DNA from 3 places in the Providencia sp. PROV_01 genome. Region 2 is predicted to be linked to each of the others. Evidence: predicted binding sites of a transcription regulator. Region 2 holds the regulator's gene; each other region holds the start of a gene.
What was found. The regulator PurR, encoded in region 2, represses purine synthesis genes. The targets are predictions, from matches to a motif close to CANGCAAACGTTTGCNTG.
Positions count from the first base shown of each region.

Region 1 (11,192 bases), 460 kb from region 2:
TTAATCAATAAAGTGATCATCACTTAACCAGAATAAAATGACCTACTCGTCACCAAAAAACAAAAAGGCACCAGTAACTAACTGATGCCTTTGAATTTATCGATAACTAAAAACTGTTATCAACAATTGCTATATTATTCCCACTCAATTGTTGCAGGCGGTTTACCGCTGATATCATAAACAACACGGGAAATGCCATCGACCTCATTAATAATACGGTTTGAAACTCGGCCTAGGAAATCATATGGTAAGTGCGCCCAATGCGCGGTCATAAAGTCGATAGTTTCTACTGCACGTAATGAAACCACCCAGTCGTATTTACGGCCATCACCCATGACACCAACAGAGCGGACAGGTAAAAATACGGTAAACGCTTGGCTAACTTTATGATATAAATCAGCTTTGTGCAGTTCTTCAATAAAGATAGCATCTGCGCGACGTAATAAGTCACAGTACTCTTTCTTCACTTCACCTAATACGCGAACCCCTAAACCTGGGCCAGGGAATGGGTGACGATACAGCATGTCGTACGGGAGACCTAACTCGAGACCAATTTTACGGACTTCATCTTTAAACAATTCTTTTAATGGCTCAACCAAACCAAGTTTCATGTCATCCGGCAGACCACCGACGTTATGGTGAGACTTAATAACATGCGCTTTGCCAGTTGCTGATGCCGCTGACTCAATAACGTCTGGATAAATAGTCCCTTGAGCCAACCATTTGATATTAGGCAGCTTAGATGACTCTTCATCAAATACTTCGATAAATACATGACCAATTTTCTTACGTTTAGCTTCTGGATCGCTGATCCCAGCTAACGCATTTAAGAAGCGATCTTCTGCTTTAGCATGGATAATGTTCAGGTCAAATTTACCTGCAAACATTTCCATCACTTGGTCTGCTTCGTTTAAACGTAATAAACCGTTATCAACAAATACACAGGTTAAACGTTTACCAATTGCGCGGTTTAATAGCAACGCAGTAACCGATGAGTCAACACCACCCGATAGCGCGAGCAGTACATGGTCATCACCAATTTGCTCTTTTAAACGGGCTACCGTGTCTTCAATAATTGCAGCTGGCGTCCACAGTGCCTCACATTGGCAAATATCTTTCACAAAGCGCGTTAAAATATTTAGGCCTTGGTGAGTGTGAGTCACTTCTGGGTGGAATTGAACACCATAGAATTTTTTCTCTTCATTTGCCATGATGGCATATGGGCAGCTTGGCGTGCTGGCAATAGTTTTAAAATCCGCAGGAATAGCGGTAACTTTATCACCATGGCTCATCCAGACATCAAGTACTGGCTTGCCAGCTTCGTTCAGAGAGTCATGAATATCACGGAATAATTCACATTGCTCAGTGATTTCAACATTGGCATAACCGAACTCACGTTCACCAGAGACCTCAACTGCGCCACCCAGTTGCATTGACATGGTTTGCATGCCATAACAAATACCTAATACAGGAACACCTGCATTAAATACGTAATCAGGAGCACGTGGACTATCTGATTCAGTCGTACTTTCTGGCCCACCAGAAAGAATGATACCGTTTGGATTAAATTCTCGAATTTGTTCTTCTGTAACGTCCCACGCCCAGAGTTCACAGTAAACGCCAATTTCACGGATACGACGGGCGATCAGCTGTGTATATTGCGAGCCGAAATCAAGAATAAGAATGCGATGTTTATGGATATTTGTTGTCATTTGAGGAGAATTCCAAAAATTCAAGTCAAAAATAAGAATCGGTGACGCAATCGAACGAATGCGCCACCCTGAGAAATTTTATCGATTATTGCCCCAAACGATAGTTTGGAGATTCTTTCGTGATAGTAACATCATGGACGTGGCTTTCTTGGATACCGGCTCCACTGATACGAACAAATTCTGCTTTTGTTCTCAATGCATCAATAGTACCACAACCTGTCAGCCCCATACAGGAGCGTAAGCCACCCATTTGTTGATGAATGATTTCTTTTAATCGGCCTTTATACGCTACGCGGCCTTCAATACCTTCTGGCACTAATTTGTCTGCCGCATTATCTGATTGGAAGTAACGGTCTGACGAGCCTTTAGACATTGCACCAAGTGAGCCCATACCACGGTATGCTTTGTAAGTACGGCCTTGGAATAAAATAGTTTCTCCTGGAGACTCTTCAGTTCCTGCGAACATTGAGCCGACCATCACACACGCAGCGCCTGCCGCGATAGCTTTAGAGATGTCACCGGAGAAACGAATCCCACCATCCGCAATAACAGGAATACCCGTACCTTCAAGTGCTTCCGCCGCTTCAGCAATAGCCGTGATTTGTGGTACACCCACGCCAGTGACGATACGCGTAGTACAGATTGAACCCGGACCAATTCCCACTTTAACCGCGCTAACACCTGCATCCGCTAAGGCTTTCGCCCCTTCCGCTGTTGCAACGTTACCACCAATAATTTGTAAGTCAGGGTATTTTTGGCGAGTTTCGCGGATACGTTGTAGTACGCCTTCTGAATGACCATGTGATGAGTCAATTAATAAAACATCAACGCCAGCAGCCACCAGCGCGTCAACACGTTCTTCATTCCCTGCGCCTGCACCAACCGCAGCACCAACACGTAAACGGCCTTGCTCGTCTTTACACGCGTTTGGCTTACGTTCTGCTTTTTGGAAGTCTTTAACCGTGATCATCCCTAACAAATGAAAGTTATCATCGATCACTAAGGCTTTTTCTACGCGCTTTTCGTGCATTTTTTGCAAAACGATTTCGCGTGCTTCGCCTTCTTTCACGGTGACTAAACGTTCTTTTGGCGTCATCACCGCAGTAACAGGTTGGTCTAAATCTGTCACGAAACGAACATCACGGCCTGTAATAATACCAACTAATGAGTTATCGTTTGCCACGACTGGATAACCAGCAAAACCATTGCGCTCAGCCATTTCTTGCACTTCACGAATAGTGGTATCCGGCGTTACTGTAACAGGGTCCGTTACGACACCACTTTCATGTTTTTTTACGCGGCGAACTTCTTCCGCTTGGCGCTCAATAGTCATATTTTTATGGATGAAACCAATGCCACCTTCTTGTGCTAAAGCAATAGCAAGGTCAGATTCTGTGACAGTATCCATGGCTGCAGAAAGCATAGGAATGTTCAGGCGGATGTTTGCAGTCAGTTGAGTTGATAAGTCTGCGGTATTCGGTAATACCGTTGAGTGTGCAGGAACGAGTAAAACGTCGTCGAAAGTTAGTGCTTCTTTTTTAATGCGTAACATAGGCAATATCCCACCAGGCAGCGTTATGGAAAGGTATAAAATATTGCCGCGGCATTATACACACCGAAAACGGTTGCTTCCAGCACTTTTTTGAAAAAAAACTTGATAACTCCTATAGCTGCGTTAGTATCTATCGATTAAGTCATTGTTTTAAAATTTGATCTGGCTCACATGTCGACTTCACAAAATAGCGCAATTTACTCTGTTAGTAAGCTTAACCAATCGGTTCGAGAACTTCTCGATAGCCAAATGGGGCGTATTTGGTTAACAGCTGAAATTTCCAATTTTTCACAACCCAGTTCAGGTCATTGGTACTTAACCTTAAAAGATGACCGAGCGCAGGTGCGAGCGGCCATGTTCCGTGGGCAAAATGCACGAGTCACTTTCCGCCCACAAAATGGCCAGCAAGTTTTAGTTCGAGCGACAGTGACCTTATATGAACCTAGAGGTGACTATCAATTAATCCTTGAGAGCATGCAACCAGCCGGTGAAGGCTTACTGCAACAACGTTTTGAGCTATTAAAACAAACACTAAGTGCCCAAGGTTTGTTTGATATTATTCATAAAAAACCACTACCTAGCCCAGCTAAATCCGTCGGTATCATTACCTCGGCAACGGGTGCAGCCCTACATGATATTTTAAATATTTTACGTCGTCGCGACCCTTCCCTGCCTATCATTATCTACCCAACGGCCGTTCAAGGTGAGATGGCACCAGCACAAATTGCTCGGATGATTGAGCTAGCAAATTTGCGTCAAGAATGTGATGTGTTGATCGTCGGTCGCGGGGGCGGTTCACTTGAAGATTTATGGGCATTTAATGAAGAAATCGTTGCTAGAGCCATTTTTGCTAGTCAACTGCCTATAATTAGCGCTGTTGGTCATGAGACCGATGTGACGATTGCCGACTATGTGGCGGACGTAAGAGCACCCACCCCATCTGCAGCGGCCGAGCTTGTTAGCCGTAACCAGTTAGAAATGCTCCGTCAGCTAAAATCTGCGCAGCAACACCTTGAAATGGCAATGGATTATTATGTAGCAGGTCAACAACAAAGGTTTGCTCGTTTGCATCACCGTTTACAGCAACAACACCCACAATTACGTTTGGCACGGCAACATAATCAACTTAATTTATTGCAACAAAAACTTGCGCAGTCGATGACTCGACAACTACAAAATTCAACATCTAAGTTCGAAAGGCTCGACCGTCGTTTACTGCAAAATGATTTGCGCCCTCAATTGCAAAAACAGCAACGTCAGTTGCAGCAGACACAGTATCATTTGCAGAATATGGTCACGAGTTTGGTTAACAGTTACCGCCAACGTTTCGCTGTCGCTTGTTCAAAAATGGAAGCAGTTAGCCCATTAGCCACCTTAGCTCGCGGGTTTAGTATCAGTGAAACCGCTAAAGGCACCGTACTGAAAAAAACCACCCAAGTGAAAGTTGGCCAACCACTGAAAACTCGCCTGAATGATGGCTGGGTTGAAAGCCAAGTTACTCATATTGAGAAGGTTAAAGTAAAAAGAATATCGAAATAATTATTTTAACCACTTATCTCGATAAAAATAACGGGATAAGTGGTGTTAAATTTATACGTTGATTAGAAACGCACCTGTCCACCAATCATATAAGTACGCCCTCTTGCTGTTGCATTATTTTTACCGCGTTCTTCCATAATAGCGGTAGAATTTGCACGATTTAATGCATCCGAATAATTTTTATTCGTGATATTATTAACCGTCATCATCAATTTAAAGTTTTTATTAACTTCATAGTCTGTATATAAATCAATGATTGTAGGTTGTTTTTCATACTTATCTTTTAGTGCATTTCCATCGTTATCAACGATAGACTCTACACCAATTCGTTTTGAAGGACCGGTCCATGTAATAGTTGTACCTACGGTTAATTTTTCATCCAATAAACGCACACCTGAATCCAAGGTCACATAATAATCAGGAAGCTCAGTGAAATCTCCCGCACTAAAATCAGCAACCTTAGCTATGGAGTTAGGTTGATCCCCAGTTTCTTTGGTATAGGATAATGTTGAATAAACTATACCTGCATCATAATTAGCCTGTAATTCATAGCCACGAAGATTAACATCATGAGGCTCATTGACATACATATAGCTTTTACGCATAAATTCTGGGAATTCTTTGTCCCATACATCATCATTCATTAAACACCAAGCCAGTTCAGCATTTGATCTTGGGCGACAAAGTAAATAAGGCTTACTCGTAATATAGTCTTTAATTTTTGTATGGAACCATAATGCCTTCATATTAAATTGGTCACCTTCAAAAATTAAATCCGGTTTAAAGCTATTAAAACCAACTTGCCATGTCTGTGATTTCTCTTCTTTTAAGAATGGGTTCATTGAATTACCACCTTCTTGAGAATAAAAAACTTCTTGCGTATTCGGCGCTCTCATTGAATGCGCATAACTGACAAATGGCTGGAATTCAGGAATAATTTCTGCTGATAATAAAACTCCGGGGTTAAAACCATTACCCCGTAAATTTAAAGTTGCAGCTTCCTGTGGAAAACAAAAATCTTGATCACCACATGCAGGTTTAAAACCTTTTAAGTGATAATTCATATAATTCAAATCAAAAATTGCTGTATAGATCCCATACTTGGCTTCCAATTGTGTATATGCGCTCGCAAGATCTAACGACCCACTTGGCGAGAATGGATTATAGTTCAACGTATCTTGGTCAATAACAGAACTAACCTCTCGCTCATACTTCGTTTTAGATAACTTAGAACCTATTTTCCATTCAAAATCAATATCACCATAGGAAAACCGGCTTGTATTAGAAAGATTAAGACCATCGCCAATATTTTTGGATTTACCTTGCCTTAATGCCCAACCTAATGAGTCACCTTCAAATTGTTGGTCATTTTTTCCATGACTCGCTAAAACCTCAACATCAATTAATTCATTTAGCGGCGTATATTTATATTTAATATAATAATCTTCACTATTAATCTTTCTTCGTGTGAGCTTATTTTGTAAGAAACGACCACTGAATTCTAATTCATGGCTGTCATTAGGTTTATATTTCAATTTAGCTAATTGCGATTGTGGCTTTTGTTTGAAAGTGGAGTCGGTGGCAAATTCATCACTATCAAACCCATCACCATTTTTATAACTGCCAGGAATATTATGGCCGCTAACCGCAATTAAACCGCCAAAATAGCCATCATCTTGCAATAATGTCTTTCCTGCGACCGCTACCATGCCATTATAACCGAGACCATTATCTCCCCAGCTAGCTTTACTACGCAGCCCATATACATTATCTTTAAAAATCACATCATCAATACCGATAGTACGAAAATTTGCACTCCCTGCTAAAGCGTTAACACTATTGCCTCCATTTAATTGCCCTTTCTCTACTTCAACTTCAACAATAAAATTTGGATCAATTAAAGCGCCAAAATCATTATTTGGCTGTTGTCCATGTGTATATTGACTTGGGGAAATTCCATAATAACTTTGCGTGACACCATCCACCATCATATTCACGCGACCAAAACCACTCAACCCGCGAATATTGACATTAACGGTACCTTGGCTGGCATCCATTTGAGTATAGGTTCCGGGCATGGTACGAATAATTTTATCCATCGACTGCAATTTATTTTCCGTACCCACCGCGCTATAAGCACCCGGTTTTTCCAATGCTTTGACTAATGGCGTTTGTTTCTGCGCACCTGAGACTTTTAATTGGCTAAAATTAACCACACCTTCTTTCTGCTTATTCTGCTGCTGCGTATTTTCAGCCAAAGCAATCCCTTGGGAGCTAGTGGCAATAATGCTAGCAACCATAATTATTGTTTTATTATTCATTAAACCATTCCTGTAAACGTACTGTGTGTCATACGCTCACACTGCTAGCACAGGCCAAATAAAGCCTGTGAAGAGGCTCAGCAACAATGTCATTCATATTGTTGCTGGCCTGAAATCACCTAAATTTTATAGGTTAATTATTATTTTAAATATGGAAAATATTTATCTTTATTTTCAAGCATGAGAATAAAACTATATTCTTGGGCGATATCATCTAGTGCATTAAAACGCCCTGATTTACCACCATGCCCCGCATTCATATTAGTTTCTAATAATAATAATGAATTGCCTTGTTTAATATCTCGTAATTTAGCTACCCATTTTGCAGGTTCCCAATATTGAACTTGAGAGTCATGTAACCCTGTCGTCACTAAAATATGTGGGTAATGTTGTGCTTTGATATTGTCATAAGGGCTATACGCTTTAATTCTCCAGTAATCTTCTTCATTTTCAGGGTTACCCCACTCATCGTATTCCCCGGTGGTCAGAGGGATTGATGGGTCTAACATTGTGGTTACCACATCAACAAATGGAACAGCGGAAACAACCCCCTCGTATAAATCAGGCGCCATATTCACAACCGCTCCCATTAATAAGCCACCCGCACTGCCCCCCATGGCATACACATGTCCTGCTTTACCATAACCTTCTGATAATAACCCTTTGGTTGCATCAATAAAGTCAGTAAAGGTATTCATCTTGTGGATTGTTTTGCCTTGTATGTACCAATTTTTACCTAAATCACCACCACCACGAATATGTGCAATCGCGTAAACAAAGCCACGATCCAATAAAGACAAACGAGATGAACTAAATGAAGGATCAATGCCATACCCATAAGCGCCATAACCATAGACTAACAATGGATTTTGGCCATGTTTGAATAGATCTTTACGGTAAACTAAAGAAACTGGGACTTTTACCCCATCTTGTGCAGTAACCCAAATACGCTCACTTTGGTAGTTTTGCTTATTAAAATCTTTAACTTCTTCTTGTTTTAACAGCTGCTTTTCTTGAGTCAGCATATTAATTTCATATACTGAAGACGGTGTGGTCATTGATGAGTAACCGTAGCGTAGTTTATCCGTATCTGGCTCAGGGTTATTTCCGATCCACGCCATGTATGTTGGGTCATCAAAGCTCACTTGGTTTTCTTTATTAGTTAACCAACTGATTTGGCGAATATTCACTAAACCATTTTGGCGTTCTTCCACAACTAACCAATTATTAAATAAAGCAAAACCTTCAAGATCAACCCCATCACGCGGTGCAATAAAGCTTACCCATGGTGCTGAAATATTGTCTGCAATATATAAACCAAATAATGGATGCTGGTGATTAGAACGAATATAGAATTTACCATTGAAATGGTCAGGATAGTACTCAACCCCCGTTTGACGTGGTTTTAAAATTTTAACGTCATTTTGTGGCTGATTGGCATCAATTAAACGGTACTCAGAGGTTTCAGTACTCGTGATCCCCATTAAAATAAAATCTTTTGAAGTCGATTTCGCTAAACTAACGTAAAAAGTATCATCCTTTTCTTCATACACCAGTTTATCTTGAGTTTGCTGTGTACCATATAGATGTTTAACCACTTGATAAGGTAGCAATGTTTGCTTGTCCTTATTCACATAGAATAGCGTTTGGTTGTCATTAGCCCAGACAATATTACCTGAAGTATTGGTTAATACATTTTCCTGCCACTTGCTCTCATCAATTTTGCGAAATGATACTGCAAATTCATTACGTCCTTGGCGATCTTCAGCAATCGCTAGCGTGGTATTATCCGGCGAAATCGCTAACGCTCCCATACGATAATATTCAGTGCCTTCGGCTCGTTCATTACCATCAACTAATACAACCCATTCATCTTGGCTATTTACAGGGCGTCTTTCAAAGATAGAATAATTTTTCCCCGCGACAACTCGTGAACGGTAGGTATAACCATTATAATCATAGGGAACTGACTCATCGTCCTGCTTCATACGTGAAAACAATTCATCGTAAATTTCTTTTTTTAACGATTCACCTTTTGCAAGTTGCTGCTGCGTATAATTATTCTCTTGCGTTAAATATTCAATAATTTCTGGAGACTCGCGTTGATCATCTCTTAACCAATAATAGTTATCTACACGGGCATCTCCGTGAGTGGTGATAGTATAAGGTTGTTTTTTGGCTATTGGTGCTGACATTCTATCCTCCGCAGCACTGGTTGCTGCATATAAACCAAGTAATGTAATAAAACAAAACTCAGTGAGTTTATTACGCATAATTTATCCAATCTATTTTTCATTAAGAGTAAAATCAATAGGTATCCTGACAGTTACCCGCCCATTGATTAAAATTTCAGCTGGGGGTTCAGGTAAAGGTGCTGCTCTCGATAGCACCTGCAATGCTTCTCTATCCAAAGATCGTGTTCCTGATGAACTTACTAGGTCGCTACCAAGCAAAAAACCTTGTGGGTCAACCGTAAATGTTACTGTTGATTGACCGACTCGCCCCCGCCTTACGGCGTCTTCAGGAAACCGCTTGTATTTATTTAGTTTCCCCAATACTTGTGCTTCCCATAGCCTTTTCGCGTTATCTACCGATTGTGACTGGCTATTAAATTCTGCGGCAATTTTTTGAGTTTGTAATGGCGCTGCAGCATCACTGGTGACAGGGGCATCATTGGCTTTTGAATCAGTCGCTTGTTTTTGTTCAACCGCCTGCTTTTCATGCTTTTGTTTTTTGACTTCAGCAGTTCGTTTTGTACTCACCGCTTTAGCGACTTGCACTTCAGCCTGCTCATTGATGGCTAATGGTGGGATAATTTTCTCTTCCGATGGGGCTTCATGAGCCTGGCTCGCCACCGATAACTCTTGTAGTTGGCCAATGTTAGCTTCTGTCAATTGTTCGGCTTGCGATTCAATTGAAATTTCCATCACCACTGATGGCGGAGGCAATAACTCATCCCATTGTTGATTGTGAGTTACCCATATATACAACCCAACAACCCCAATATGAAGAGCAATTGCCAATGCGAAGCCCCCACTTATCTTCGTTGTTCGCTTTAAATACTCATTTTCAAATGTTGTTATAATCATTTTTATCTTATGCACTGACGTATTTATGTATAAATGCAAATGATAATTAATAACAAATGAAAATGGAAATCATTTCTTACTGGAAATAAAGATTACTTCACAAAATTAACTTTTTTGAAATCATTAGCTTGCTATTACTTAGTCATCCTTTAGGCGTGTACCACACAAAATCAGCATGTAAATGGTCTATTTCTTCACCTCTTTCTGAAATAATTAATACTTTTACGGGTTCTTCGGGCGCTAGGTCTTGCACATGTAAAGGCACACCAATTGCTCTTGTTGCATGATAGCCACCTGCGAATAGAAGCGCGGGTGTAGGTGCATTTAATAACGACTCTGCCATACGGCGGTCACGCAACTGCTGTATAAAGGTCATTTTAGCCACTTGTTCCACTGTCAGTTCCCCACCATGAGAACTTTCAATCGTTTTACTGATAAGTTCTTGAACAATGGGTTGAGCTGAATATTGCCCCGTTACTGATGACGGGTTAGCGTAGGCGGCAAGTACCTCTTTTTTATCTAGGTTTGCCGACAGTAGCGGATAAGGCGAGCTCAGCAAATGGCGGATTAAAGCCCCATATTGCTCCCAAGGCCAACCACTATTCCAATTTAAGGCGGACTGTAGCTTTTCGTCACGAATATAAGGGTTATTTTGCATCTGCGCCTGTACACGGTTCACACTATTTTGCTGCGACGGTGTCAACATTTCGAGTAGAACCGCACCTTGAGGCCGTATTTTTGGCATTTCTTGTGCAAGCCATTGCTCAATTTGGTGGTGATAATGGTTATCATGCTTTTCTCCGACAATGACGCGTGGAGATTGAGCAAGCTGCTCGATTAATTGCTGAGGTGTTAAAGACTTACCTGTTGCTAAGTCAATAATTTGGTTGCTTACTGTTAGTTGGCTATCTAATTGTACGATTGTCGGTTCAATTTTTTGTGTACAACCGATAAGGAAAAATAACCCAACCATTAAAGT
Region 1 covers NZ_JBRFKD010000002.1:2,485,632-2,496,823, reverse strand. Annotated here, with positions in the region: gene guaA (glutamine-hydrolyzing GMP synthase) at 135-1,712, opposite strand; gene guaB (IMP dehydrogenase) at 1,798-3,264, opposite strand; gene xseA (exodeoxyribonuclease VII large subunit) at 3,436-4,803, shown strand; gene ACU696_RS12175 (TonB-dependent receptor domain-containing protein) at 4,866-7,124, opposite strand; gene ACU696_RS12170 (S9 family peptidase) at 7,265-9,397, opposite strand; gene ACU696_RS12165 (cell envelope integrity protein TolA) at 9,410-10,213, opposite strand; gene ACU696_RS12160 (ChaN family lipoprotein) at 10,356-11,192, opposite strand, start outside.
Region 1: guaB (IMP dehydrogenase) is a predicted target of PurR. The motif match lies at 3,327-3,344, and genes of this name have one in related genera.

Region 2 (11,192 bases):
CAGTTTTTCTTCTGATTCGGTTTTTGGACCGATAGTACAAACAATTTTGGTTTTTTTCATGGCAGTCTATCTAATGTTATAAAGGAAATCGGTATTGCCGCCGATGCTTAGTACATTTAATAAGTCGTGCGCAGGGTAAATTTTGTTGCGCAACTCATTTATAAGAATAGGCGACAGTCTGGTGTTTAATGCATTTTTACACTTAAATTTGTCACATTTTGATTCTTATTATAGTGTAGATGACAAATTCAATTAAAGCTAACGTATTGATTTATTACTGTTGAAACCTTTCAGCCAATGTGAGTATTATAGACAACAAAAAACTGTGAGACAAATCAAATTTTATTAAATTAAAAGAAGAAGGCGTTCAGATCAAAAATTCAGTTGATATTAGGCTGTTAATTTGTTGCGCAACAAAATAAGGGAATAATAATAGACAATCAAGAGAAATTTTAGTGGGGTAGGAAGATAAATTAAATGGTGCGTCCGAGTAGACTCGAACTACCGACCCCCACCATGTCAAGGTGGTGCTCTAACCAACTGAGCTACGGACGCACTGAGAGACTTGATTTGTGTTAATTTGAAATGGTGCGTCCGAGTAGACTCGAACTACCGACCCCCACCATGTCAAGGTGGTGCTCTAACCAACTGAGCTACGGACGCGCTGAAAATTAACATTGTGTTCACTAGAAATGGTGCGTCCGAGTAGACTCGAACTACCGACCCCCACCATGTCAAGGTGGTGCTCTAACCAACTGAGCTACGGACGCATCTAAAAGTTATCTAGGTGACAACGGGGATGAATATTAACGTTATGAAGTTCATCTGGCAAGGGGAAAATGTATTTTCGTGATAGTTTGCTCGTATTTAAAACTATCTGGTGCGAAATACATCTTCTCCCATAATAAAAAGCTTAAAAAACCGTCGATTAGCGCGCTGAACGAAGTAAAACAACATCCTCTGTCTGCTTATGGATCCACATAATTCGTGTCGCCATTCCTATTGCAGCCGCACTCAAACCAATAATAAAGCCAATCCAGAAGCCTTTAGGCCCCATCGCCGGTGCAATGATATCAGTTAACGCTAAGATATAGCCGGAAGGTAAGCCAAGTAACCAATATGCAGTGAAGGTAATAAAGAAAATAGAACGCGTATCTTTATAGCCACGTAAAATGCCCGCACCAATAACTTGCACAGAGTCTGACAACTGATAAATAGCGGCGTATAGCATTAAACTACTAGCTAAAACAACCACCTCGGGGTTTTTGTTATACATCATTGCAATCGGCTCACGGAAGACGGCTGTGAGAACCGCGGTAAAACAAGCGACCATTAAGCCAACAGCAATGCCAGTATAAGATGAAACTTTAGCCGCTTCAGTTGATTTCTGTCCCAAGTTGTAACCTACGCGAATGGTTGCAGCTATTCCTAATGATAATGGGAACATAAACATCACAGAGCTGAAATTCAACGCAACTTGGTGACCAGCTACTGCGACAACACCTAATGGAGCGACTAGCAGTGCAACGACAGCAAATAAAGTGACTTCAAAGAAAAGTGCCAGACCAATTGGTGTACCTAACACAATAATTCGCTTCAAGATTAATGGATTTGGCGATGTGAAAGAGAGTGTAGGGCGAATATCACGCTGCGCAGTAGCACGTTTCACATACCATCTCATCATCAGACACATAGCCCAATACACTGATGCGGTGGCGACACCGCAACCAACACCACCTAAAGCGGGGGCACCAAAGTGACCATAGATAAAGATATAGTTAATGGGAATATTAATCATTAAGCCGAGAAAACCAATCACCATCCCCGGCTTGGTTTTTGAAAGCCCTTCACATTGGCTACGATATACTTGATAAAATAAGTAGCCTGGCGCACCCCACATAATAGCATGTAAAAAACGGACAGATTTATCCGCCAATTCTTTATCAATATGGGGCATATTACTAATAATTAGCTGACTATTATAAAGAAGGCACATAATACCTAAGGCTAAAAGTAGCGCTAACCACAGGCCCTGCTGAATTTGGTCACCAATTAAGTTACGACGACCTGACCCATTCATTTGTGCAACGATTGGGGTTAATGCCATTAAAATCCCTTGGCCAAAAAGAATAGCTGGCAGCCAGATGGAAAAACCAACTGCAACTGCGGACATCTCAATTTCACTAACGCTTCCAGCCATAACTGTATCCACAAACCCCATCGCAGTTTGTGAAAATTGAGCTAAAACGATAGGAATACCAAGTGCCAACAAGCTACGCGCTTCTGTAAAATATTTCTGCACGCATACACCTTTGTAATAAAAGCAAGTAAGAGGAAAAAAATTAGAAAAATAAGTGAGTTACTTAAAACTCATTGATTATTAAAAACCGCTCATTCTATCCCGTTTCTAAATAGATTCCAATAATGATATGGTAACAAACTATAAAAGAGCATTTTCAAGCCTAATATATTACTGAATATAAGGTTTATTATCGTGTTGTTTACCACTCAAATAGGATAGATCTCTAAAAATTCTGATGTAAACTGAGTCTATTAATCCACTACACTGAGAATCATTATGTTTACAGGCATTGTTCAAGCGACTGCTCCTATTATTGAAATTACAGAAAGAGCCAACTTTAGAACTCATGTAATGAAGTTTACCCCAGAATTGCTGAAAGGTTTAGAAACAGGGGCCTCCGTTGCGCATAATGGTTGTTGTTTGACGGTAACAAAAATTGATGGCGAAAGAGTCAGTTTTGATCTAATTAAAGAAACCCTGAGATTAACTAATTTGGGGGAATTGCAAGAAGGTGATGTTGTTAATATCGAACGTGCCGCAAAATACGGTGACGAAATAGGTGGGCATGTTGTTTCTGGTCATATTATGACAACCGCTGAAATTAGTAAAATCTTCACATCTGAAGATAACCATCAAATTTGGTTGTCAATTCATGATAAACCATTAATGAAATACATTTTACATAAAGGATTTGTAGCGATTGATGGTATTAGTTTAACTGTCGGTGACGTGATCAATAATCGTTTTTGTGTGCATCTCATTCCTGAAACATTAGAGAGAACAACATTAGGTAAAAAACGTTTGGGTGATAAAATAAATATTGAGATAGATCCACAAACTCAGGCGATTGTTGATACTGTTGAGCGTGTTTTAAATCAAAAAGAACAAGAAAGATTATTACAACAAGCAGAAGAATTGGCTGACGCAGCAAAAACAGAGTAAATAGGCATGCAAAGTAATAACCGTGTTTCGTGCTTGAAAGATAAATAGCGGCATAAACAGTCAGGTAGGCTATAGCAATAATGGTTTATGCTATAGCCTGAATGAAACACGTTCAATCTTTGTTTCTTGAATGTAGGTTATGAAGTTCTATTAAATAAAGATGATTAAAATTCTCAAAAATGACAACTAGCTCTAGCTTTCATTATTAATAGATCATCTTTCACTAAAATTGACAGAAAAGCTGGCGTTATCACGTTCAATTGCTTCAACTAATCGCCTGAAATGAGGGCTATTTTTATGCATCTCTAATGCCTGAGTGTCTTCCCATTCCTCGAAAACAATGTAACCATTCTCTTTAGCCATAAGATCATATTGAATGCATCCTTTCTCTCGGCGGCTTAGTTTTGCTAAGTCACGAACGATTTCTTTCGTTAAATACCCATCCGTCCTTTCTGTTGTAATTTGGGCATACACAACAATACTCATTCCGTTCTCCTTATGTATTAAGAACTATCTTAATGGGTACTTAGTTTTTGTATTGTAAAAAAGCGAATAACTCGATTTTAAAAATGCCGACGGCGTCATAGTAAAGTATCTTTTAAAATCACGGTAAAAGTGGGATTGATCATAATAGCCTGTTTCAAACCAGCGGTAGGTGTCTTGTTCTACTACCATACTTTTTAAAACATGTTCTAAGCGACAATTGATCTGGTACCTTTTTGGCGTAATACCATATTCTTTTAGAAACTCTTTTTGAATGACACGGACATGTAAGCCGGTCTCTTCGGCAATTTCAGTGATTTTTTTAGTTGGGTTACGATATAGCAACTCTAAGATTTCATCTATGAAATGAGGTTTTTTCTTGGCTTTTGTCTTATTAAAACACTCTAACAGCTCTTTAAATGAAGAATTAGCTAAAGCTTCAAACCAGCGGTCTTCCCATATGCCACTCAATGCGATGGGTTTATCCGTATAATTTAGTGTGCTTTGAGGTAGTAAAAAACGTAAGGCATCATGACGAATACGTAATACCATGACTTTAGAATGATTGGGGCTAGCAGTAAACGTATTAACCCTAGGAATAATAAGTTGGTATGAGTCTGCGACTGAGTCGCTCTCTGTTGTCATGCAAAAAGCATCTGATGAAACCCAGATTTCAGCACCAGTTCCAGGGAAAATTTTAATTGCCTCTGTAAACTCTTTGATTATCAAAATAGAACTAACAAAGGATTTTAATTCATCTGGTGGATAATACTGTTTTAACATCATTTTTGAGCACTCATTATTTAATGTCGCAATGATAACGTTTTTTAACAAGAAAATTAACCAAGAAATATCTATATCTTAGTAGATGACAAAATAAAAGCCTTATTTTTTAGTGAAATCCGCTTTGAATAAAGAAAATTGATGAGAGAATATTAGGGGTTGTAAGTTAAGAATAATGGGTTATATAGCAACATACTTAATAAATATTACCGTATCCTCACAAGTGCTATACACTGAAGGAACATTTTCTTGAATTCACTAAAATAAAAACCATGCCGAGTCTTATCGGCATGGTTGATTCAGTAAACTACACTTTATGAATTCGCATGGTAATCGACTTGCTTAAGAGTTTGATTGTTTTTGCTGGCACAACGTTGCATAAAATAGCCAATGGCCATTGGAATAATTGTGACTGCCATGACCCCGGTTGTTGCCAACAATGGATCGAAGGTCAAGGCAGAAACAAGTAGGCTTGCTAAAAAACATAGCCCTAATTGTAAGGCATTTTGTAACGCAGCTGCTTTACCACTCGCACTAGGAAATGTATTTAGTGCTTTAGATACTGCAATTGGGTAAGAGGCTCCATTCATTGCTGCCATAAAGCAGAATGGAATCAAGATCATGGTTAATGATGGTGTGGTATAGATAGCCATGATAAATAAAATGGACATGCTTAGCGCGTAACCAAGAAGTAACAATGGAAATATTGTTTCTGCTCGGATTTTTGCTAATAAAATACGGCAGCCATATCCACCAATAATGAAGGCTAGAGTTTGTGGAATATAACTCAAACCAATATCAGCAGGATTGAAGCCCATATTGCGTAAAATAAAGGGAGAACCTGTTAGCCAAGCGAAGAAACCTGCACTACAGGATGCATAAACTAGTACGTTGCCGCTGAAAACAGGGGAACTGAGCAAATTTGAGAAAGAAATCTTAGCTTGTGGTTGGTTGTCATCAGTTATTGTTTTAACTGAAACATTTTTCAAAAAGAGCGTTGGTAATAAAAGTAATATACCCACCGCCATTAGGATCAGGAAAATTGCTTCCCATGTTTGGTGCTCAAGAACCCATGCACCTAATAATGGCGCTAAAGCAGGGGATAGCGCGACTAGCGGCATAATAGAAGCAAAAACTTTTTGGGTATTTGCTTCATCATAGCGGTCGATAACTAGTGCTTGCCACAAAACAGCCGCGGAGCAGACTCCAACCGCCTGTAAAAAACGTAGTGTTAATAGCTGTGTTGCGGTTTCCACCCAATAAATAGCTAAGCTACTTAAAATGAAAATAGTTAAGCCCACAATGAGAACAGGCTTACGGCCAAGTTTGTCTGATAATGGCCCCCATAATAGCTGAGCGAAGGCAAAACCAGCTAAAAAGATACTGAGAGAAGCACTGATCGCGCCTTCGGATGTATGCAGGGTGTCTTGCATAGCACCAAATGCAGGTAAATACATATCAATGGCTAAAAACCCCAGCATGCTAAGTCCTGCAAGGTACACCATAAATCCAGGGGCGTTTTTTTTCACAGTATTCGACATAATTATTACTTATCTGATATTTAAAAAAATGTTAATGATGACGCCATTGTATAGGCTATTTTTTTAGGTTGTGAAACGGTAATATTTGGATCTTGTTATCAAAATTTTTGAAAGGAGAAGTTATGTGGTCTGCGCATGCACTCGAAGTGATTGATGCAGTTGCTCGAACTGGAAGCTTTAGTGGTGCTGCTGAAGAATTGCACCGTGTACCTTCTGCAATCAGCTATACCGTTAAGCAAGTTGAAGAATGGCTTGCGGTTCCTCTGTTTGAGCGTCGACATCGTGATGTTGTGCTAACGGAAGCTGGGGCGATATTTATTAAGGAGAGCCGTTCTGTTATCAAAAAAATGACAGATACTCGTCACCAGTGTCAGCAAGTTGCGAATGGTTGGCGTGGTCAATTTAGTATTGCCGTTGATTGTATTGTCAAACCACAGCGGACAGAACAGCTAATTCTTGATTTTTATCGTCATTTTCCTGATATCGAACTCTTTATTCATCCAGAGGTGTTTAATGGGGTGTGGGATGCACTTGCTGATGGGCGTGTAGATGTTGCGATTGGTGCGACTCGAGCATCTCCAATTGGTGAAAGGTATAGTTTCCGTGATATGGGTTTTATGTCGTGGATGTGTGTTGCAAGCCCAGAGCACCCATTAGCCAGAATAGGTGAAAAACTGACCGATGATCAAATGAGAGAGTACCCTAGTTTGTGCCTTGAAGATACTTCACGTAACCTACCCAAACGTGATACTTGGGCTCTTGATAACCAGCGTCGGCTTGTTGTGCCTTACTGGGAAAATGGCTTAGCTTGTTTAGTTAATGGGTTATGTGTTGGGATGGTACCTGAGCATCGAGCGGCTCCGCTTTGTGAAAACGGCCAATTAGTTGAACTATCATTAGCGCAGCCTTTTCCACCCAGTCCTTGCTGTTTAACTTGGGTGGAAAATAATACATCACCAGCGCTCAGCTGGTTGTTAGATTACCTTGGCGATAACGAAACGCTTAACGCAGAGTGGCTTTCAACCTAGTTATTCGTACTATCGGCGGTAATCGATAAATGGACCATCTGCAACAGAACGACGTTCTACAAGGCGAGGGTGGACTTCGATTGTTTGAGCATCTTCGCGCTTATTGACGATACGATCGAGCAGCATTGTGAAGGCCATTTGCCCTAAACGCTCTTTGGGTTGGTGGATTGTGGTCAATGCCGGTGTAAAATAGCGCGCATTTCGCACATTATCATAGCCAATGATTGAAATATCTTGTGGAACACGTAATCCCATTTCATCAGCGGCACAAATTGCTCCCATTGCCATGATATCACCACCACAAAATACAGCGGTAGGGCGCTGTTTATGGCTTAAAATTTGCGTCATTGCTTTATAGCCAGACTCAGGTTCGAAATCCCCCTGAACTATCCATTCTTCTTTTAGTGTAATTTTGGCCTCTTCCATTGCTTTTTTGAAGCCAGTTAAACGTCCAATACCTGTATTTCTTTCAAGTGAACCAGGGATCACTCCAATATCGCGATGCCCACGGTCAATTAAATAGCGACCTGCTAGGTATCCACCATGGAACGAGTTATCAATAATGCTATCTGTAAAATCGCCACGAGAAGTTCCCCAGTCCATGACTACCATTGGGATATTGCGGTAATCTTCTAGCATACCAATTAAGGTATCAGGGTACTCGGAACACATCACAAGTAAGCCATCAACGCGCTTTTGTGCTAGCATCTGTAAATACGCTTTTTGTTTTCCCAAATTGTTATGAGAATTACAAAGAATCAGCGTATAGCCTTTTTCATAACAGCTATTTTCAACAGATTCGATCACCTCAGCGAAGTAAGGCGCTTCACTGGAAGTTGCTAACAACCCAATCGACTTTGTGTGGTTAACTTTTAAACTACGGGCAACCGCACTTGGCGAATAATTGAGCTCTTTAATTGCAGCCCAAACCGCAGCCTTAGTGTCATCAGCTACAAAGCGCGTTTTATTAATAACATGGGATACGGTTGTGGTAGATACGCCAGCGCGCTTCGCCACATCTTTAATCGTTGCCATGGGGGAAAAAAACTCCTGACCAATAACCGGTCTCTATAAGAATTCTTGTTAAAAAATTACCTGCATATTGATGCATTGATCCTTTGCTGGCAATAATTTAGCGATTTGTTGTCGATTTTGTCTGATCTAGCGCAAAAACGAAAGAAATAATTGATGTTATAACATGTGATATAGACACTAGTTTTACTTTTTTGGATATGTATACTTAATAACCTTTATTATTTCATGGTTATTTATTAATTCAATTACATTAGAATGAGAGGAACTCATGGATACAGATGTTAAATATGGATTGCTTGCTGCGCTGGGCTCATTAGCATTAATTATCTTTCTTGCTGCGCATATTTTCTGATTTTATTTCAGCCTTGAGTAGGGTGAATTTAAAAGGGCGAGTATATCTCGCCCTTGCTGTATCTAAACTTAGCAACAAGCAGAAATTGTTATGCTAAATTTTCTTCCACAAATTTCCAGTTAACCAGTGCCCAGAAGTTTTCTAAATATTTAGGGCGAGCGTTACGGTAATCGATATAGTAAGCGTGCTCCCAAATATCAACAGTTAACACGGGCTTATCATCACCAGAAATAGGTGTTGCAGCGTTAGATGTATTCACTATAGCAAGGCTACCATCTGCTTTTTTCACCAGCCATGTCCAACCTGCACCAAAATTTTTGGTTGCTGCATCAGTAAATTGAGCTTTAAATTCAGCGAAAGAACCGAATGATTTATTGATTGCATCAGCTACTTTACCTGTTGGTTCACCACCTGCATTTGGCGCTAAGCAATTCCAATAGAAAGTGTGATTCCAAACTTGTGCTGCGTTGTTAAAAACTCCGGCTTCAGAAGTTTTGATAATTTCTTCTAAAGATTTTCCTTCAAAGTCAGTGCCTTTGATTAGGTTATTTAAGTTAACAACGTACGTGTTATGGTGCTTACCATAGTGATATTCTAAGGTTTCAGCTGAGATATAAGGTTCTAAAGCATCTTTTGCATACGGTAAAGCGGGTAGTTCAAATGACATTGCGTACTCCTTGATTGCTTTTATATCAAAAAACTTAGGGTGTTTGCTCTTAAAATGAGCGAAATAGTCGGTTACTGCTTATCATTAGAGTTTCGCCTATCGGCGATATGATATTTAATATATTAATGATAACACGTTAAACCTTACAAAGGTAAAGGTAATAACGTTACACAGATGTTAACAAATAAATAGGGGAGTTACACATAGAAATCATATGGATATTGCGAATGGATGACCTGAATATATCAAATATGCATTTTTAACTAGAAATAGCTGCTTGTTTGACTTAGGTAAAGAGAAGATAGAAAAGATGCCTTTTTGCTTTTTGGAATGCTATAGTAATGCCCCTATAAAACTGGCATATTGTATGAAACAATTCAGTTTCTTATTATATCAGTCAATGTATTCTGTTAAGTTGCGGTAGACTCTCAGTTACCGGCTGACTGCAAACCTGCATCTTTGTTTTAAGGAAGTTAAAAATGACAACTATTGAAAGAATTGAGCGCCAAATTAAAGAAAACCCAATTTTATTATATATGAAAGGCTCTCCTAAACTTCCGAGCTGTGGTTTTTCTGCTCAAGCAGTACAAGCTCTGTCTTCTTGTGGTGAGCGTTTTGCTTATGTTGATATCTTACAAAACCCAGATATTCGCGCTGAATTGCCAAAATACGCAAACTGGCCGACTTTTCCACAATTATGGGTGGATGGTGAGCTGGTCGGTGGCTGTGATATCATCATGGAAATGTTCCAGCGTGGTGAGCTCCAGTCTCTAATCAAAGAAACTGCGGATAAATATCGTCCAGCAGATGAAGCTAGCGCAGACTAAATTAAGCCACAAATAAAAGACGTAAAAACCGTATTTGACGAAGGCATTTTTGCTTTACATCAAATACGGTTTTTTCTGTCATGGTGATTTACTAAAAGATTATTGACTGTCTTCAATAATTGGCCAACCACCCAATTTTTTCCACTTATTAACGATTTCACAAAATAGCAAAGCCGTGCGATTCGTATCATACAGTGCGCCATGAGCTTGTTTACCATCGAATGGGATACCCGCAGAAACACAAGCTTTTGCCAGAATTGTTTGACCAAATACAAGGCCACTCAGTGCTGCAGTATCGAAGGTCGCAAATGGATGGAAAGGATTACGTTTTAAACCTGCTCGCTCGGCCGCATTCATGACAAAGCTGTGATCAAAATTAGCATTATGAGCGACAATAATTGCGCGATTACAATCTGTGTTTTTCATTCCTTTGCGAATGACTTTAAATATCGCATGAAGGGCGTCATATTCGCTAACAGCACCGCGTAGAGGGTTTGTTGGATCAATTCCGGTGAAGGCAAGAGCGGACGGTTCAAGATTCGCCCCTTCAAAAGGTTCTACATGAAAATGCAATGTTTCATCCATGGAGAGCCAGCCGTCTTTATCCATTTTTAAGGTGATGGCAGCAATTTCTAACAGGCCGTCAGTTTTTGCATTAAACCCACCAGTTTCAACATCAATAACGACAGGATAGTATCCCCTAAAGCGGTTCACTAGGGCGTTTGGATTGTTTTTTTCAGACATTAGGACTTTCGATTTTAGTTTTCTAGTTGGATGACATTATGTCAAAACCAGTAAAAATTTGCAGGTAAACGGTGATAGAAGTTTAGGTGCTAAGTTAGGTACCTAAACTTCTAAATCATATCGCGAATTAATGGCCTAAGCCTTTACTTGCGCTTTTATTTTCGATCAGTTCAATTTTATAACCATCAGGATCTTCCACAAATGCAATCACAGTGGTTCCGCCCTTAACAGGGCCCGCTTCACGTGTGACGTTTCCACCTGCGTTACGGATATCATCGCACGTTTTTGCAACATCATCGACGCCTAGAGCGATATGACCATATGCATTACCCATATCGTATTGGTCAACACCCCAGTTATAGGTCAACTCTATGACGGCGCCTTCACTTTCATCGCTGTAACCAACAAACGCGAGAGAGTATTTATACTCTGTGTTTTCACTCGTTCTTAATAAGCGCATGCCTAACACTTTTGTGTAAAAATCAATA
Region 2 covers NZ_JBRFKD010000002.1:2,943,080-2,954,271, reverse strand. Annotated here, with positions in the region: gene pykF (pyruvate kinase PykF) at 1-60, opposite strand, end outside; tRNA gene ACU696_RS14355 (tRNA-Val) at 479-555, opposite strand; tRNA gene ACU696_RS14350 (tRNA-Val) at 587-663, opposite strand; tRNA gene ACU696_RS14345 (tRNA-Val) at 694-770, opposite strand; gene ACU696_RS14340 (MATE family efflux transporter) at 929-2,302, opposite strand; gene ACU696_RS14335 (riboflavin synthase) at 2,579-3,244, shown strand; gene ACU696_RS14330 (putative quinol monooxygenase) at 3,458-3,730, opposite strand; gene ACU696_RS14325 (helix-turn-helix transcriptional regulator) at 3,755-4,513, opposite strand; gene punC (purine nucleoside transporter PunC) at 4,825-6,051, opposite strand; gene punR (DNA-binding transcriptional activator PunR) at 6,174-7,079, shown strand; gene purR (HTH-type transcriptional repressor PurR) at 7,089-8,114, opposite strand; gene sodB (superoxide dismutase [Fe]) at 8,555-9,133, opposite strand; gene ACU696_RS14300 (Grx4 family monothiol glutaredoxin) at 9,613-9,960, shown strand; gene rnt (ribonuclease T) at 10,060-10,704, opposite strand; gene gloA (lactoylglutathione lyase) at 10,832-11,192, opposite strand, start outside.

Region 3 (11,192 bases), 1.4 Mb from region 2:
GGGCTAACCCCGGGTTTAGTCGGTGGGGTACTTGCGACCACCTTAGGTGCAGGTTTTTTAGGCGGGATCATTTCCGGTTTCCTTGCGGGCTACAGTGCTCACTTTATTAGCACTCGATTAAAATTACCGCAAACAATGGAAGCGTTAAAACCGATTTTAATCGTGCCATTGATTTCGACTTTATTTACCGGTTTAGCCATGATCTATGTGATTGGTCACCCTGTAGCGTGGTTGATGGACTGGTTAACCAACTGGCTAAATACCATGGGAACCACCAATGCAGTGATCTTAGGTGCAATATTGGGTGCCATGATGTGTACGGATATGGGAGGCCCGGTCAACAAAGCTGCTTACGCCTTTGGTGTCGGCCTATTAAGTTCACAAACCTACGCACCAATGGCAGCGATTATGGCTGCAGGTATGGTGCCGCCACTGGCAATGGGGATTGCCACATTAATAGCGAGACATAAATTTGTTCCCGCTGAACGCGAAGCAGGTAAAGCCTCTTTTGTTCTCGGTTTATGTTTTATTTCAGAAGGTGCTATTCCGTTTGCCGCCAAAGACCCTATCCGTGTTCTTCCTGTTTGTATCATTGGTGGTGCAATAACTGGGGCGCTATCCATGTACTTTGGTATTCAGTTGATGGCACCTCACGGTGGTTTATTTGTGCTGTTAATACCCGGAGCTATTAATCATGTATTGATGTATTTATTCGCGATAGTAGCTGGTACGGTGGTTTCTGGTGTGCTTTATGCCATTGTCAAAAAAGCAACGCCCAAAGAAGCTCAACAAGAAATGGCAAGTATCGCTTAATCGCTCAGATTTAAGTTCCATTCCTAGTCCCTGTTGGTAGTCTTATTCCCCCCTTAACTGGGGGGCTTTTATTTCACACTAAAAATAAAAAACGGTTAAATATCAATACCTAACCGTTTAAATATGCAGGATTTTTTAAGTCCATCAGTACTCGAAAGGATAACTTGGGGAGCATACAAAAGTATGTGACCCAAGTAGCCAAGTGATGGCAACACCGCCACAGTATGAATATGACTCTTATTAATACGCTAAATAGTTCGTGTTGTGGCTAGGCGCCGAACGCGGATAACTTGGGGAGCATACAAAAGTATGTGGCCCAAGCAGCCAAGTGATGGCAACACCACCACAGTATGAATATGACTCTTATTAATACGCTAAATAGTTCGTGTTGTGACTAGGCGCCGAACGCGGATAACTTGGGGAGCATACAAAAGTATGTGACCCAAGCAGCCAAGTGATGGCAACACCACCACAGTATGAATATGACTCTTATTAATACGCTAAATAGTTCGTGTTGTGGCTAGGCGCCGAACGCGGATAACTTGGGGAGCATACAAAAGTATGTGACCCAAGTAGCCAAGTGATGGCAACACCACCACAGTATGAATATGACTCTTATTAATACGCTAAATAGTTCGTGTTGTGGCTAGGCGCCGAACGCGGATAACTTAGGGAGCATACAAAAGTATGTGACCCAAGTAGCCAAGTGATGGCAACACCGCCACAGTATGAATATGACTCTTATTAATACGCTAAATAGTTCGTGTTGTGGCTAGGCGCCGAACGCGGATAACTTGGGGAGCATACAAAAGTATGTGACCCAAGTAGCCAAGTGATGGCAACACCGCCACAGCACGAAATATGACGCGTATTATTTGCGACGCCACGTAGTACCAGTAGCCCCATCCTCAAGCACAACCCCCATAGCTGTCAGCTCATCACGAGCCGCATCTGCTTGCGCCCAATCTTTATTTTGACGCGCATCTAGGCGTTGTTGAATTAATGCCTCGATTTTTGCCACTTCCGCATCATCTTCAGTCTGTGCGCCGCCTTTTAAGAAACTTTCTGGGTCTTGTTCTAACAAACCAAGAACGCTAGCCAGTTCACGAAGTTGTGCCGCCATCGCATTAGCCGCTGACATATCTTCTGATTTCAGACGGTTAACTTCACGTACCATGTCAAACAACACGGAATAAGCTTCTGGTGTGTTAAAGTCGTCATTCATCGCCTCAATGAAACGTGCTTTAAATTCATCACCACCAGCAGGAACTGCCGATTTATCGGTACCGCGCAATGCCGTATACATACGCTCAAGCGCAGTGCGCGCCTGTTTCAAGTTTTCTTCTGTGTAGTTAAGTTGGCTACGATAATGGCCTGATAACAGAAAATAACGCACTGTTTCTGCATCGTAATACTCAAGTACGTCACGAATAGTGAAGAAATTATTGAGAGACTTAGACATTTTCTCTCTATCAACCATGACCATACCGGAGTGCATCCAGTAATTCACATAAGGGCCATCATGAGCACAGGTAGATTGTGCGATTTCATTTTCATGGTGTGGAAACATTAAATCTGAGCCGCCACCGTGAATATCAAAATGGTTGCCTAATGTTTTACTGTTCATTGCCGAACATTCAATGTGCCAACCTGGACGGCCTAAGCCCCATGGGGATTCCCAGCTTGGTTCGCCTTCTTTAGACATTTTCCACAAGACGAAGTCCATTGGATTACGTTTTACATCAGCCACTTCGACGCGAGCACCTGCTTGCAACTGCTCTAAATCTTGACGGGATAACAGGCCATAATTTGGGTCAGTTTTCACCTCAAACATGACATCGCCATTCGCAGCAACATAAGCATGTCCACGCTCAATCAAGCTTTGGGTTAATTCAATGATTTCACCAATATGACGCGTTGCACGTGGTTCGCTATCAGGGCGTAAAATATTCAATGCATCGAAATCTTTATGCATTTCAGCCAACATACGTGTTGTTAGCTCTTCGACACTTTCATTATTTTCTGCTGCACGTTTAATGATTTTATCGTCAATATCGGTGACGTTGCGCACATAATTTAAGTCGTAACCCAAATAACGTAAATAGCGGCTAATTGCATCAAATGCCACAAATGTACGGCCGTGGCCGATATGACACAAGTCGTAGATAGTGATGCCACACACATACATCCCAATCTTCCCTGCGTGGATGGGCTTAAACTCTTCTTTTTGACGACTTAGTGTATTAAAAATTTGTAGCATCTGAACTTTTCCATTTATTTGAAAAATGATTATCGATTTCTACCGATAAAATATCATGTTATTGAACCCCGATCACCTTAAGAATGCAAGGGTTTACCCCGCTTCCTTTTCAGTTTATTCATTAGGTTTAATACACACCTATTATGCTATAAACTACCCGCTAAGCTTCCTTCCGCTTCAAGTCAGGTTTTATCTGTGATATAAACGTGCTGATCTCAACGCTTTCGCAAGTTAGCGCACAAAAAACAATTATTCAGGATAGCTATTATGGTTACATTTCATACCAATCACGGTGATATTGTTATCAAAACGTTTGACGATAAAGCCCCCGTTACAGTCGAAAACTTTTTAACTTACTGCCGTGAAGGTTTTTACAATAATACCATTTTCCATCGTGTTATTAATGGTTTCATGATCCAAGGCGGTGGTTTTGAGCCAGGCATGGAACAAAAAAACACTAAAGCACCTATCAAAAACGAAGCTAACAACGGTTTAAAAAACAGCCGTGGTACCTTAGCAATGGCTCGTACTAACGACCCTCATTCAGCAACAGCACAGTTCTTTATCAACGTTGCTGACAACGACTTCTTAAACTTCCGTTCAGAACGTCCAGATGGCTGGGGTTACTGTGTATTTGCTGAAGTGGTTGAAGGTATGGACGTTGTTGACAAAATCAAAGGTGTCTCAACTGGCCGTAGCGGTTTCCACCAAGACGTTCCACGTGAAGACGTTATCATTGAAAAAGTGACTGTCAGCGAGTAAACCTGACGCATGTCCACTTACATCATTGCAGATTTGCATTTAAGTGAAGATGAACCGGCGATCACCGCCGGTTTTATCAACTTTATTCAACAGCAAGCCATCCATGCCGAAAGCCTGTATATTCTCGGCGATTTTTTCAATTATTGGGTGGGCGATGATGACAACAACCCGCTACATCAACAAGTTGCCAACGAACTAAAACAGCTTACAGATCGCGGAATACCCTGTTATTTCATTCATGGAAATCGGGATTTTTTAATCGGTAAACGCTATGCGAAACAGTGTGGCATGACCCTATTACCGCAAGAAACATTGCTCGAACTTTATGGTAAACGTATTTTAATTTTGCATGGTGATACATTATGTATAGACGATGCCGCCTATCAAAACTACCGTAAAAAAGTTCACACACCTTGGGTCCAACGGCTGTTTCTGCTACTCCCCCTCTTTGTGCGTCGCCGTATCGCGCAAAAAATGCGACAAAATAGCCAATATGCAAGCAGCATGAAAGCCGAGTCGATTATGGACGTCAATTCGCAAGCCGTTATTGATGCATTACAAAGGCACCAAGCGCAATGGATGATCCATGGTCATACTCACCGCCCTGCTATTCATGAGGTGAATATCGGTGGTGAATTGCATTATCGAGGTGTATTAGGTGCATGGCACTATGAAGGTTCTGCTTTTGTCATTAGCGAGCAAGGCATTGAACTGATTTTCTTTCCATTCGAGTAATTTTAATTAGCCCCAGAATTTCTCATCGCATACACGACTCGTTTGCTTAATTATTAATCACGCAAACGTTTTCCTGACTGCATTACCGTGATATGATCACCTTAATTCAATTTCCCCATCTTAGGGTCATGTTTTTTTCACTACAGGAAAGCACCAAATGACTGCCCAAGTTTCTGCTCAATCTGCGGCAAAAATCGCCATTGTTATGGGTTCGAAAAGTGATTGGACGACAATGCAGCACGCGGCTGATGTATTAAATGAACTCCAAATTCCTTTTCATGTCGAAATCGTCTCTGCGCACCGTACCCCGGATAAATTATTTTCCTTTGCTGAAAATGCGAAAAAAAATGGGGTTGATGTGATTATTGCAGGCGCTGGTGGTGCCGCTCATCTACCGGGTATGTTAGCTGCAAAAACCTTAGTACCTGTCTTTGGTGTACCAGTACAAAGCGCTGCTCTCAGTGGTGTCGACAGCCTATACTCCATCGTTCAAATGCCTAAAGGTATCCCTGTCGGCACACTAGCAATCGGTAAAGCAGGTGCAGCAAACGCAGCACTGTTAGCCGCTCAGGTATTAGCAATAAGTGATACTGCTATTTTCAACCGCCTTGCCGCGTGGCGTGAAGCACAAACCAATGATGTGCTAAACAACCCAGACCCGAGGGAAGCATAATGAAACCCGTTTGTGTGCTTGGTAATGGCCAACTAGGTCGCATGCTGCGTCAAGCGGGTGAGCCATTAGGTATCGCCGTTTTTCCTGTTGGGCTTGATGCAGAGCCGGAAGCCGTTCCTTATCAGCAAAGCGTCATCACCGCTGAAATTGAACGCTGGCCAGAAACACCTTTGACAAAAGAATTAGCTCGCCATAATGCCTTTATTAACCGTGATATTTTTCCACGTTTAGCGGATAGGTTCCCACAAAAAAGTTTATTTGATAGTTTGCAACTTTCCACTGCACCTTGGGCATTATTAGAATCCCCTGAACAATGGCCTGAATTATTTGCAACTTTAGGCGATTTCCTCATTGTAAAACGCAGAACTGGCGGCTACGACGGGCGTGGTCAATGGCGTGTTCGCCCTGGTGATGAAAAAGACTTACCCGCTGAAATTTACGGTGAATGTATCGTTGAACAAGGCATCCCTTTTGACGCGGAAGTGTCTGTCATTGGGGCCCGAAATGCAGAGGGGAAATCCGTTTTTTACCCAATTACTCATAATTTGCACCAAGAAGGTATTTTGCGGACGAGTGTAGCCTTCCCTAAGTCAACTAACCCGCAACAGGAACAAGCTCAAGCCATGCTCAGCGCGGTCATGGATGAGTTAGGTTATATTGGTGTGATGGCAATGGAATGCTTTGTCGTGGGCAATAACCTACTGATTAACGAAATTGCGCCTCGAGTACATAATAGCGGCCATTGGACACAAAATGGCGCATCCATTAGCCAATTTGAGTTACATCTACGTGCCATTTTAAACCTGCCAATGCCATCACCTGAAGTGTATAGCCCTGCTGTTATGGTCAATTTAATTGGTACGGATGTAAATATAAACTGGTTAAATTTCCCCCTAGTTCACCTTCACTGGTATGAAAAAGAGGTGCGCCCTGCTCGGAAAGTGGGCCATTTAAACCTTTCTCATCGCGACTGCAATCAATTGTCTGCAACACTTGCTGCTTTAGTTCCACTTTTACCAAATGAGTACAAAAGTGGCATTGAGTGGGCAAATGCAAAATTAGACTGGTACTCTCACCAATAAATAGGGAAAATAGCCCTATTCGATGCCCGAACCTATTTTCGGGCATTATGCTATTTACGCCGTCATCCAGAAAACAAATATCCTGATTTAAGGTGTGCGGCATTACTGGAGTCAATATGTCCTCGCAGCCTTTTAGTCCGTTTTATCAGTGGTGCATTCTTGTTCTATTAGGGCTGGTTTATTTTTTAGCCACTGCAACCACCTTTACATCTCTTGGTGTGGTTTTGCCTGAGATGATAAGTGAGCTCAAATGGAGTTGGAGTGAGGCTGGATTTGGTTTTACGCTACTGGGCTTAACTTGCGGGCTTGCGAGTTTTCTCCCTTCTCTACTGATCCGTAAAGTCGGTGTACGGGCCACTTTATTGCTAGGTACTAGTGTCTTTGTTGCGGGTTTTTATAGCCTTTATTCCACGCAAGCCATCAGCACCTATTTTTTAGGCACCGCATTAATTGGTATTGGTTTCACCTTACTCGCCACAGTTCCTGGGACTTACGTACTTTCACGGCTATTTGAAAAGCAATCCCTTGCCTTTGGGTTATATTTCACCATCGGGGGTTTGGGAGGCGTTGCAGGCCCTTGGATTTACTTTTACGCCTCAAACCAGTTAGGCTCTTGGCGTATGCATTGGGTTCTATGCGCCGTTTATCTGAGCATTGTCACGTTAATCACTATTTTTATGCTGCGTGAAGGTAAACAAGAACAAGAACACGCAAAAAAAGTGATGCAAAAACAAGTGAGTGATGCGAGTAAACCCATTTATCGCACTCCAGAAGTATGGACAGTCGGCAGAGCACTACGTACATGGCAGTTTTACTTAATTGCTGCAACTTATACCTCATTTTTATGGTGTGGTATTACCGTTAATAGCTTTGCTGTTGCCCATATTGAAGAGCGTGGTTTTGGCTTGACCGTGGCGGTTTCATTGTTAAGCACAATGGCATTTGTTAATGCATTCTCAAGGCTTATTGGTGGAGCCGCTGGGGAATGGCTAGAACCAAAGAAACTATTAATTGGTAGCCTAATTACCATGGTATTAGGTGTTATCTTCCTCAGTATTGCCACCTCATGGCTATGGCTAATCTTGTTTGTGTTATGCGTTGGCATTGGCTACGGCATGACTTTTTTGGCATCAAGTGTTTTGCTTTCAAATTATTTTGGCCGAGGCCCATACCTAGAACTATTCTCTGTGGTGAATTTAATTTCAACCGTTGCTTGTTTAGCGCCTTTTATTGCTGGTGCAATAAAAGATTTCACAGGGAGTTTCACCCCTGCATTTTTGATTATTGCTGCGCCTGTTGTCGTGATTTTAGGTCTTACCTTGATGATGAAGCCCCCTGCACTCAATCACAAATAAAAAATCCCGAGTGCTTAGCTCGGGAAAAATTAAAACCAAAGGGAAAACAAGTTTAAGACCAGATATTGGATCAAAACATACCGCTTATTTGTGCCACCGGAAAAATCAAAATGTGGCGCAAAATCAATTATGGTTTTAACAGCTCAGGAACTTTTAATAAGATAAATTCGTTATCATCCGCTTTATTTGGTTCACGACTGGATGAGAACGGGTAGTTATTATCATTGCCAACAATAATGTGTTCGCTATCAACCACATCAACGTTCTCTATGGTAAAGAATGGGAAAGTAAACACCCCGTCATTTAAAGGTTTTCTTGCCATATTGTTCGGGTCTTTGATATTCATTAAATCAATATAAGCCTGCTTATTTACTGGTTTGCCTATATTGTTATCTGAAAATTCAATACGATAAACACGCTTGAATTTAGCTAAATTACTAAAACAATTTTCAGTATTACTGCTTCCCGCCGTGCAGGCTTTATCTGCTGTACCTTCACCATTATCACGCTCAATGATTAGGCCGTGAGTATCATCAATAAGATTAAAATCACCAATGGCGTTTTGGTTATCTTCAAAGACATATAACCAACTTCTGCCAGTCCAATCTTGTTTTTTTACATCAAATTCAAGAATACGTGCTGCACGTTTGCCATCAACATTTTCATAATCTTGTTTGTCATCAAGCCAAATCGCCCCTTCTAGCATTGGATAGAGCTTAGAACCGTCTGGCGATGATGCCATACCTTCAAAACCTTTCGAACGGTTGACTTGGAAAGTCACTTTATCTGTGGGTTTGCCCGGTGTGGTGATTTGGTAGTGGTCAGGAGAAACGACTTTCTTTCCATCTACTTGCGTTTCAAACAAGGCTAATACCTTACCATCCAAATCCATTTTGATTAAGTAAGGACCAAACTCATCACCAACCCATAAAGCACCATCCGCAAATTGAAAGCTTTCAGGATCAAAATCACTGCCTGTTAAATAGCGTTCTTTTGTACTTTCATTCGTAATATGAAAAGGGATAATTTTATCGGGATCATGGAAGAAAACCGTTTTTAATGGTGTCGTATTACCCGTTTGAAAATCAATGTCATATTGAGTGACATACAACATAGAGTCAGGAGAGTTTACTTTGTTGCCAAATCCATTATCAGTTAAAACCCAGTAAGTACCATCCGCCATGCGTTTGATACCCGAGTGCCCTTGACGTGGCTGGCCTTTAATTGGAATGTGCATTCCCGTTGGGCGATCTGCAGATTTACCTTCCACTTTCCCTAAACTATCTACACGAGCGCCTGTGGTAAATTTACCACTCACTTGCATGTCTGAAGGTGCATTTTCAGGTGTAGCGACAGTGGAATTAACCGGAAGAATGGAGTGACCCGCTAATGTAGCTGGCACTTCTTGTTGAGCAAACCCAGTGATGCTAAATGAAATTAAACTAGCCAATAAAGATAACGAGCCCAGTTTACGTTTAATAGAATAGTTATTCTGCATTATTATGTTTCCATTTTAAGGCTATCAATAATTGATGGCGGAATCATAACGTTGATGAATGAAGCTTTTATGAAGGATTGGAGACAGTTATTTTACTGAAAAACAGGTTGTTTTTAGAATATTCAATAAATAGGGGTATCAAGGTATTCCCCTAATACCACATACTCTAAATAATTCGAGTTACAGCTAGGCGACAAGCGAAGATAGACCGATGAGCATACATAAGTCTATGATCCGGCTATCTGAACGCAGTCAACAACGCTGCAACTCGAAGTATGACGAGTATTTAACTATTAGGTAAACGACGGTGCTGATTACCCGTCCCTAATAAACGCAGTCCTAACCACCCACCGCAAATAGACAATAAAATTGCCGCGCACAAAGGCAATAATACCCACATACGCCATTCAGGTTGCCATGGGAAATCAAACACTTTACTTTGCAACAGCCACAATGCAATTTCTGCTCCAAAAGCTGCGGCAAGCCCGGCCATTAAGCCAAGTAATGCAAATTCGCTCCATAGCGTTCTACGCATTAATTTTTTGCTAGCGCCTAATGTTCGATATACCACAAGCTCCCGCTCTCGCTGGCTCATCCCCACTTGAATTTGAGCCAATAGTAGCAATAACCCACAAAAAATAACCAGTACCACCATAACTTCAAGAGCTTGGCTAACTTGCTGAAGAATTTGCTGAATTTGGGTAATAATTGCGCCAGTATCGAGCACATTAATTGTCGGGTAATGACGGCTAAGTTGCGTCAATAGCTGCCCATCACCGTCATAGTGGAAGCTGCTCAGCCAGGTGGCCGGCATTTGAGAAAGACTTTCTTCAGAGAAAATAAAATAGAAGTTCGGTCGCAGGCTCTCCCAATCAACCGTACGAATACTACTGACTGTTGCACTAAAGACCTGAGCCCCTGCGTTAAATGTTAGTTTATCGCCTAATTTCAATCCGAGCTCTTTGACAACCGTTTGTTCGATCGAAACTTCTCCCGCTTTCGGTGGCCATGTCCCTTCGTCAACCACATTAGCTGGCGCTAAATCAGATTGCCAAGTTAAGCTCAATTCACGTCGCACCGTATTATTATTTGGATCACGTTGATCTGCCCATTCAATCGCTGACTGGTCATTAATATCGGTTAAGCGCGCTAACACCACAGGGTTGAACTCTGTTGGCTTGACATCAAACTCAGCCAATAACTTGGTAACAGGTTCAAGCTGTGACTGGTTCATATTAATTAAGAAATAGTTCGGGCTATCTGCGGGTAACTGTTGCTGCCAGCGATCAAGCAAATCACCACGTACTAAAATTAGCAGCGCCAATAACATAAATGATAGCGAAAATGCACTCATTTGTGTGATGGTTTGTAACGGCTGGCGCAATAGGCGACTAACGGATAAACGCAAACTTAATTGGCGAAACTTAATATGACGTAGCCCCCATAAGCCTACCCAACCAATCAGCGCAAGTAGAATGGCCACCACGACAATACCCGCTAAAATTGACCATAACAGAGGGTTTACGCCAGCAAAAATAAATAACCCACCAACCACAATTAAAATAACAATTGGCAGATAATAATACAGCGGCCAAACGGGTGATTTGGCATCTTCACGTAATACCCTTGAAGGCTGGGTTGCCATCAGTTGGTAATAAGGGCGACTGCCAACAATAATAGCAATAATGAATAATGTACCGATTGCCCAAACCCAAGGCATTAAACTCGCAGGTGGCAATTCCTTCGGCAACATAGCCCCTAAGATTTGCATTAAAATGCCTTCAAAAGCCAAACCTAATAATGAGCCGAGTAAAGCCGCAGCGATTAAAATCACTAACCACTGCCCAATAATCCACTGACGTAATGCGCTACGCCCTGCTCCTAGAGTTTTTAATACTGCGATTAGTTGATGACGGCTGCGGCAATAATGCGTCATTGAAACCACGACCGCAGCAATGGCTAGCAACAGTGTTAATAACACTGATAGCAATAAAAATTGTTGAGCACGTTGAAA
Region 3 covers NZ_JBRFKD010000002.1:1,531,913-1,543,104, reverse strand. Annotated here, with positions in the region: gene fruA (PTS fructose transporter subunit IIBC) at 1-813, shown strand, start outside; gene cysS (cysteine--tRNA ligase) at 1,685-3,073, opposite strand; gene ppiB (peptidylprolyl isomerase B) at 3,341-3,835, shown strand; gene lpxH (UDP-2,3-diacylglucosamine diphosphatase) at 3,845-4,570, shown strand; gene purE (5-(carboxyamino)imidazole ribonucleotide mutase) at 4,728-5,243, shown strand; gene purK (5-(carboxyamino)imidazole ribonucleotide synthase) at 5,243-6,325, shown strand; gene ACU696_RS07505 (MFS transporter) at 6,442-7,680, shown strand; gene ACU696_RS07500 (esterase-like activity of phytase family protein) at 7,808-9,178, opposite strand; gene ybbP (putative ABC transporter permease subunit YbbP) at 9,465-11,192, opposite strand, start outside.
Region 3: purE (5-(carboxyamino)imidazole ribonucleotide mutase) is a predicted target of PurR. The motif match lies at 4,629-4,646, and genes of this name have one in related genera.